Regions from separate parts of the Shewanella sp. BJSY2023SW001 genome, predicted to be linked through region 3. Evidence: riboswitches for the same ligand, from Rfam matches in the RefSeq annotation. Region 3 holds a riboswitch; each other region holds the start of a gene.

Region 1 (2,267 bases), on a different contig from region 3:
AAAGGGAATATTGCCACTGGCGAGACTGGCCATAAACTTGCCGGTTTCCAATGAGCCTATGATCCCGGCTATGGTCCAGGCAAACATCAGAATATAGATGGCCGGCAACATGGAGCGAGCCCCCGAGGTGAGCGCCTTGAGGATCATCTTGGCTTCAATCTTCTGGATAAAGGCCAGCAGCAGCGTTACCACCAGTCCGATGGAAGCGCCAAAAAACAGTGACGAGCCCACATCGGTTTTCTCAAAGGCACCTATGATGCTGAAAGGCAGGCTTTCTGCCGCCAGGGCATCGGCGCCGCTGGAAACCATAAAGTAGAAGGTCGCCACCACCAAGACACCTATGGGCAGGAACAGGCCGTGCACCTGACCGGTTTCCGCCTCGGGCAGATCGGCATTGGCACCTGGCGGCAGTCCCTTGGACTCATCATAGAGATTGCCTTTACGGGCATTAAGCTCGTGTTTGCGCATGGCGCCGATATCCAGCTCCATATAGGCCACGCATAGCAAGAGCGCCAGGGCAAACAGGGCATAGAAGTTCATCGGGATCATCTGCACGAAAGCGCTCAGATGTCCGGTCTCGGTAAAACCATGAGCCGTGAGAATACCGCCGATAAGGGCAATAATATAGGCACCCCAGCTGGAAACCGGCGAGATAACGCACACAGGCGCTGCGGTTGAATCCAAAAGATACGCCAGTTTGGAGCGGGAGATATAATATCTGTCGGTCAGCGGTCTAGCGATACTGCCCACCACCAGGCTGTTGAAGTAGTCATCGATAAACACCACACAACCGAGAAACATGGTTAGCAGCTTAGCATCACGACGATTGCGGATATGCTGTCTGGCCCAGTTAGCAAAGGCTCTGGCAGAGCCACTAACAGTAATCAGTGCAGTGATCATTCCCAGCAGCACCAGGAACCCCAGAATATACAGGTTCCAGGCATTAAAAGCGCCATCGTCCCAAACCAGGGAAAGCACCCTTTGCCCCAGATAAACCCCGGTATCCAACACCGACCATTGATTGAGCAACAAGGCTCCGATCAGTATTCCCAGCCCTAGAGATAACAACACCCGCCGGGTGAAGATCGCCAATAAAATTGCCACAACCGGCGGCAACAAAGAGAGTGCCGAGTCGGCATAACTTAGTACTGTCATTGAGTCTTGTTCTTCGTTAAATACGAATGGAGGGCAACTGAACTGGTGGGAAAAGGCAAAAACATACCGAGTAGCACCTGTCCTTTCAGTAGCGCTCCATAGTAACGTCAATCTGTCATCCCGACAGAATATACTATGGCAGTGCTGCCCCTATTTGGTAACAGCCCCAGCGGTGGACTTTGATGAGTCGCAACCCCTTCGGCACCAAATCCTTTCGCGATACATAAACGGAATCACCCTGCTTACCGCTACTGATATTTAGTGCGCCTCTACTTCTCAGGACGCCTGATTTCAGGCGTGAGGCACATAAAAACATAGGCGGCTTTGAGGATGCTACCCCAAAGCCGCCTATCGTGACCTAGATCACAGATTAAATCAACTCGTTCAACTTGGGCACCACATCAAACAGATCAGCTTCCAGACCATAATCGGCAACCTGGAAAATAGGCGCTTCAGGATCTTTATTGATAGCCACTATGACTTTTGAATCCTTCATCCCGGCCAGATGCTGAATCGCTCCGGAGATACCCACAGCGATATACAGCTCTGGCGCCACAATTTTACCTGTCTGACCGACCTGCAAATCGTTAGGAACAAATCCGGCATCTACGGCGGCCCGTGATGCACCTACGGCGGCGCCAAGCTTATCGGCCAAGGTTTCCAGCATGGCAAAGTTTTCGCCACTGCCCATACCGCGACCACCGGAAACAATCACTCTGGCACTGCCAAGCTCCGGACGAGCCGACTCGGTCAAACTCTGAGAGACAAAGCTGCTCTTGGCGTCAAAGACGCTGTCGAGCTGATTGATTTCAGCTGAACCTGTCTCGGCAACGGCGTCGAAGGCGCTGGCGCGCACTGTGGCCACTTTCTTGTTATCCAGACTCTTAACGGTCGCCATGGCGTTACCGGCATAGACGGGACGGACAAAAGTATCGGCATCGATCACCTTGGTGATCTCAGAAAGTTGAGCCACATCCAGCAAAGCCGCCACTCTTGGCAGTATATCCTTACCCTGGCTTGAGGCTGCAGCCAGAATATGGCTGTAGTCGCCACTCAAAGACAAGATGAGCTCACCAATATTGTCGGCAAGATGAGCACCATAGGCAGGATTA
Region 2 (2,267 bases), on a different contig from region 3:
TCTAGGATTCCCAGTGGCGGGATTTAGTTCCTGAAAGACATGGAAAATCCAGAAAATGCGATCTTAAAACCAGATTACATTTGGTACAGAGTCGTTATCATTAGAGACTTATGCTGTCGCGTAATGGCGCTAGCCTGGTCACACGCTTAACTCTAGGTCTCTGTCGATACAATCCATTGTACTAGGATTAGGCATTTGTTAACAAATGAAATGTTAACAAATTAATGTTTAACTATGATCTAAGTCACAAGTTTTTATGTTAGATATTGAAACTTAAGCGTTTTGTGTTTTGTCTTACTGTGAGCTTGCTCACGGGGCTAGGGGATTTCGTAAGCCTTTGCTAGAATAACTCCGGTTCATTAGAGACAGATACTACAATGGATGCTGCATTTGAAAGTCTCTGGCAGTACTACCAGAGCGCATGCTTTTTTTTGACTCAGTCGTTTTCTTCCGCTGTTCCTTTTGCGATTGTCACCGCCCATAACCCTCTGGGGCAAAAATTGACTTCCTGCCAGAACCGTCTTCTCGATCGGCAATTACAAGGTGATATTGATAAGCTCGGCATACCCTATCGGGCCATTATAGGTGCGGCTGAGGATCTCAGTCATATGGAAAAAAGTTGGGCCCTGTTTTTGGATAAGGCTGCGGCAATCGAACTGGCATTCAAGTACCGTCAGAATGCACTTTATTATGTGGATAAAGGCTTACTGACATTAGTGCCCTGCCATAAAGGCAAGCATGAAATAGAGCTTGGATTATTTGCAAGCCGAGCTCGTTTGGTCAATGAATTACCTGAACTTAGTGATAAATAAGTTGAGGATATTTCATCGGATGCAAATTAGCATTGACTTCATAAGGGCTTTATTGCTAATTTTTTCATCCCTTTCGCAAGAAAGGAACAGAAGAGGAGCGTTAACTAGGTAGTGAGTCAGAGGAAACCAATTTCCTATGACGGCTCATGAGGGAGATTAACGCCGAGGTCGGGATGCGTATTGGTAACGCTCTCCGGTCGGTTGGTCAGGCTGAATCCTGGCGGCTGTCACCTGGTTTTTGGTGGAGAGCTTCTGGTGACGATCGCTTTGTCCCTACTTTGGGGTGCGTTATCTCAGCACCAGGCTCTTCGAACGTTATCTGTTCGGAGCTTAACTCATGAAGTCTATTCTCGTTGTCGACCTTTCCCTGTCACCTGCCTGTGGGGGAATGCGCTGATGTCTCTTGTTGTTGCCAAGTTTGGCGGTACCTCAGTTGCCGATTATCAGGCGATGAATCGCTGTGCCGATATAGTGCTTGGAAATTCGGCTACTCGTCTGGTTGTGGTGAGTGCATCCAGTGGCGTAACCAATCTGTTGGTGGAGTTGTCTCAGGCAGACATGGGGGATGAGCGCCGTCTCAAATTATTGAAAGATATTGCCAGCATTCAATATGCGATTCTGGACAAACTTGGTAGACCTGCTGCTGTTGCCGCGGCGCTGGATGCCTTGCTCAGCCGTATGGCAACGCTCAGTGCCAAGCTGTTGCAGGGGCCGAGTAATGCTATGGTTGATGAGATCCTGTCCCTTGGTGAGCAATGCTCTTCAGCGCTGTTTGCCGCGGTATTGAGAGAACGCGGTGCCAAGGCCAGCGCCTTTGATGTGCGTCAGGTGATGCGTACCGATAGCCATTTCGGCAAGGCCGAACCACAAATCGCCGAACTGAAGCGACTGGCGACAGAGAAATTACAACCCTTGCTTGAGCAGCAACTGTTGGTGACCCAGGGGTTTATCGGTGCCGATGCCGAGGGGCGAACAACTACCCTTGGGCGTGGCGGCAGTGATTATTCCGCGGCTCTGTTGGCAGAAGCTTTGCAAGCCGATGCGGTTGAGATCTGGACCGATGTAGAAGGGATTTACACCACAGATCCCAGACTGGCTCCCAACGCCAGGCCTATCGCAGAAATCAGTTTTAATGAGGCGGCGGAGATGGCTACTTTTGGCGCCAAGGTGTTACACCCTGCCACCATCTTGCCGGCGGTGCGCCAACAGATCCAAGTGTTTGTCGGTTCCAGTCGGGCGCCGGAAAAAGGCGGCACCTGGATCCGCCATCAAGTGGAAGATGAGCCGGTATTCAGGGCCGTTGCCGTGAGACGAGATCAGACCCTGCTTAACTTGCATAGTTTGCAGATGTTGCATGCCCAGGGCTTTTTGGCTGAGACCTTTGCTGTGTTGGCGCGGCACAAGATCAGTGTCGATCTCATTACCACCTCAGAGGTGAATGTGTCGCTGACCCTG
Region 3 (2,267 bases):
ATATTGATAGCCGGCAACATGGCCATGACGCCTCTGGGGGCGGCGCGCAGCCAAGTGGATATCCCAAGGCCGAGACGCAGGGCCAACAAGCCGGACACCGCCAGGCTGCAAAGGGCGCCATAAACCAAAGATGAGCCCACATTGGTATGTTCAAAGGCGCCCAGCACACTGAAGGCCTGACCATTGGCGGCCAATACCTGAGCCCCTGAGTCCAGCATGAAATAGATACTCGCCGCCGTCAGTGTCACTATCGGCAACACCATATCCAGCATGCCGCCGCGGCTGTCGGCCGGGGCTTCCATATCCAATCCTATGGGCCTGCCCTTGGATTCATCCCAGAGCTTACCTTCGAGCGCCCGCTGCTCATGCTGTCGCATCGGCCCAATATCCAGTTGGAAAGCGATCACCACCACCACCATGATCAGGGTAAATACCGCATAGAGGTTCATGGGGATCATCTGCACAAAAGCGGCGATCGGGCTCTGCTCTGTCACCCCATGGGCCACGAGTATGCCGCCCACCAGGGCGATGATATAGGCTCCCCAGGAAGAAATGGGCATCAATACGCATACGGGCGCCGCAGTCGAGTCCAGCAGATAGGCCAGCTTGGCGCGGGAGATCTGGAATCTGTCGGTCACAGGGCGGCAAATGGGCCCCACCGACAGGCTGTGGAAAAAGTCGTCAATAAAAAAGGCAAACACCATCAAGCCGGTGAGCGACTTGGCGCCCTTGCGGCTCTGGCAGCGCCTGGCGGCCCATTCGGCGAAGGCCCGGGTCGCACCCGAGGCGGTCATCAAGCTGATAAGCCCACCCAGCAGCAGCATAAACAGCAACATATTCAGGTTATCGCTGTTGGGAGCACCATCGACCCAGAAGATTTTCAGCACACTGTCAAACAGGTAGCGCAGCGATTGCAGCGGTGAAAACTGCTGCAACATCAGGCTGCCGGCGACTATGCCTACCCCAAGGGAGAGCAGTACTCTACGGGTGATGATCGCCAGCGCAACCGCCAGCAGAGGAGGAACTATGGACCAGGGAGAGTCCGCAAAATGCATGATATTCATGATCTCTTTACACCAAGAAAGGTGGAGATCTACCGATAGGATCGAAGAAACTCAGACCAAGGAGGGCAGAAACTTCTCAGCTCCTTCAGGTAGCGCTCCATAGTGGATGACTATGGCAGTCCTGCACCTGTTAGATACAGAACCAGCAGCTAGGTTTGATGGCCTGGCTACTTCGGCGCCGACTCCTTTCCCCGGGCCTCAAAGGCATCACCCTCTTCCCGGTTACTTTTAGGCAGCGCGCCTCTACTCAAAGGTATTCGACTGGCATTCTAACTATCACAGCTCCAATAGCAAGCCGGATTGCGCCTCTGGCGGTAAATATCCCGCTAGGCGGGCATTACGCCCAGAGGAAGTGACTCATGTCACGGCCTAGCAATACCGGCACCGCTTGTTCACGAGCCACGGTTAAAAACTGCTTCGCTCCATCAGCGAGCCAACGGCTCTCACCCGAATGCTTACCTCAGTCACGCAGCTTGTAGCTGACCTCGACCCTGTCGGAGAAGGTTACCTGGCCATACTCATAGCTCTGGTTGATAGCGCCTTCGGCCATCATGGCGGCCTTGTACATCACAGGACGCACCGGGCCTTGGTCGAAATAACGAATCGACCAGACGCCATCGAGTTTCTCGCCGAATCCGGCCGCCAGTTCACTGGCCTTTTGCTTGGCATCTTCAATGGCCGCCTGCCGCGCCTGCTTGCGCATCTCGGCTTCTTTACTGGACTTAAGGTTGATCTGGTTCACCTTGTTGATCCCGCCTATTAACGCCGAGTCCAGTATGGGATTGAGCTGATCCAACTGTTTCACCAACACTGTCACACTGCGACTGGCGCGATACCCCTTGAGCTCGGGCGCCTTGTCCTTGAGGTAAACATACTCAGGTTGCAGATTCAGATTGGCGGCGGCAATCGACTCCTTGGCGACCCCGGCCTTGAGCAGGCGCTCGATAAAAGCGGCCACCGCCTGGTCGGATGCGGCCTTGGCCGCCTTGGCATCAGATTCGCTTAATGACACTTCAACATGGATTTCGGCCATATCGGGCTCAACCTGTATCTGGCTGACGCCTGTGGTTTCCAGTAGAGGTCTATCCTGAGCCAGTACTGAGTGGCTCATCAGAGTAGCGGGTAACAATGCGCCTATCAGCGCCAGATTCAGCAGAGATTTTTTCATCTTGGTTCTCCAAAAAGTTCGCTTTCGTTGACCAT

Evidence for each region. A riboswitch is a leader RNA that binds a small molecule or an ion and turns the genes downstream of it on or off. The one in region 3 is predicted to bind lysine.
Region 1: linked by a shared signal. The riboswitch ahead of ACMHXH_RS13070 (Na+/H+ antiporter NhaC family protein) and the one ahead of ACMHXH_RS14730 (Na+/H+ antiporter NhaC family protein) in region 3 are both predicted to bind lysine.
Region 2: linked by a shared signal. The riboswitch ahead of lysC (lysine-sensitive aspartokinase 3) and the one ahead of ACMHXH_RS14730 (Na+/H+ antiporter NhaC family protein) in region 3 are both predicted to bind lysine.

The regions. Positions count from the first base shown of each region.
Region 1 covers NZ_JBKORF010000055.1:5,030-7,296, forward strand. The annotation lists gene ACMHXH_RS13070 (Na+/H+ antiporter NhaC family protein) at 1-1,155, opposite strand, end outside; lysine riboswitch at 1,237-1,435, opposite strand; gene ACMHXH_RS13075 (electron transfer flavoprotein subunit alpha/FixB family protein) at 1,526-2,267, opposite strand, start outside.
Region 2 covers NZ_JBKORF010000010.1:21,962-24,228, reverse strand. The annotation lists gene ACMHXH_RS01520 (DUF3293 domain-containing protein) at 378-812, shown strand; lysine riboswitch at 895-1,072, shown strand; gene lysC (lysine-sensitive aspartokinase 3) at 1,209-2,267, shown strand, end outside.
Region 3 covers NZ_JBKORF010000065.1:34,829-37,095, forward strand. The annotation lists gene ACMHXH_RS14730 (Na+/H+ antiporter NhaC family protein) at 1-1,064, opposite strand, end outside; lysine riboswitch at 1,147-1,318, opposite strand; gene ACMHXH_RS14735 (oxidative stress defense protein) at 1,525-2,232, opposite strand.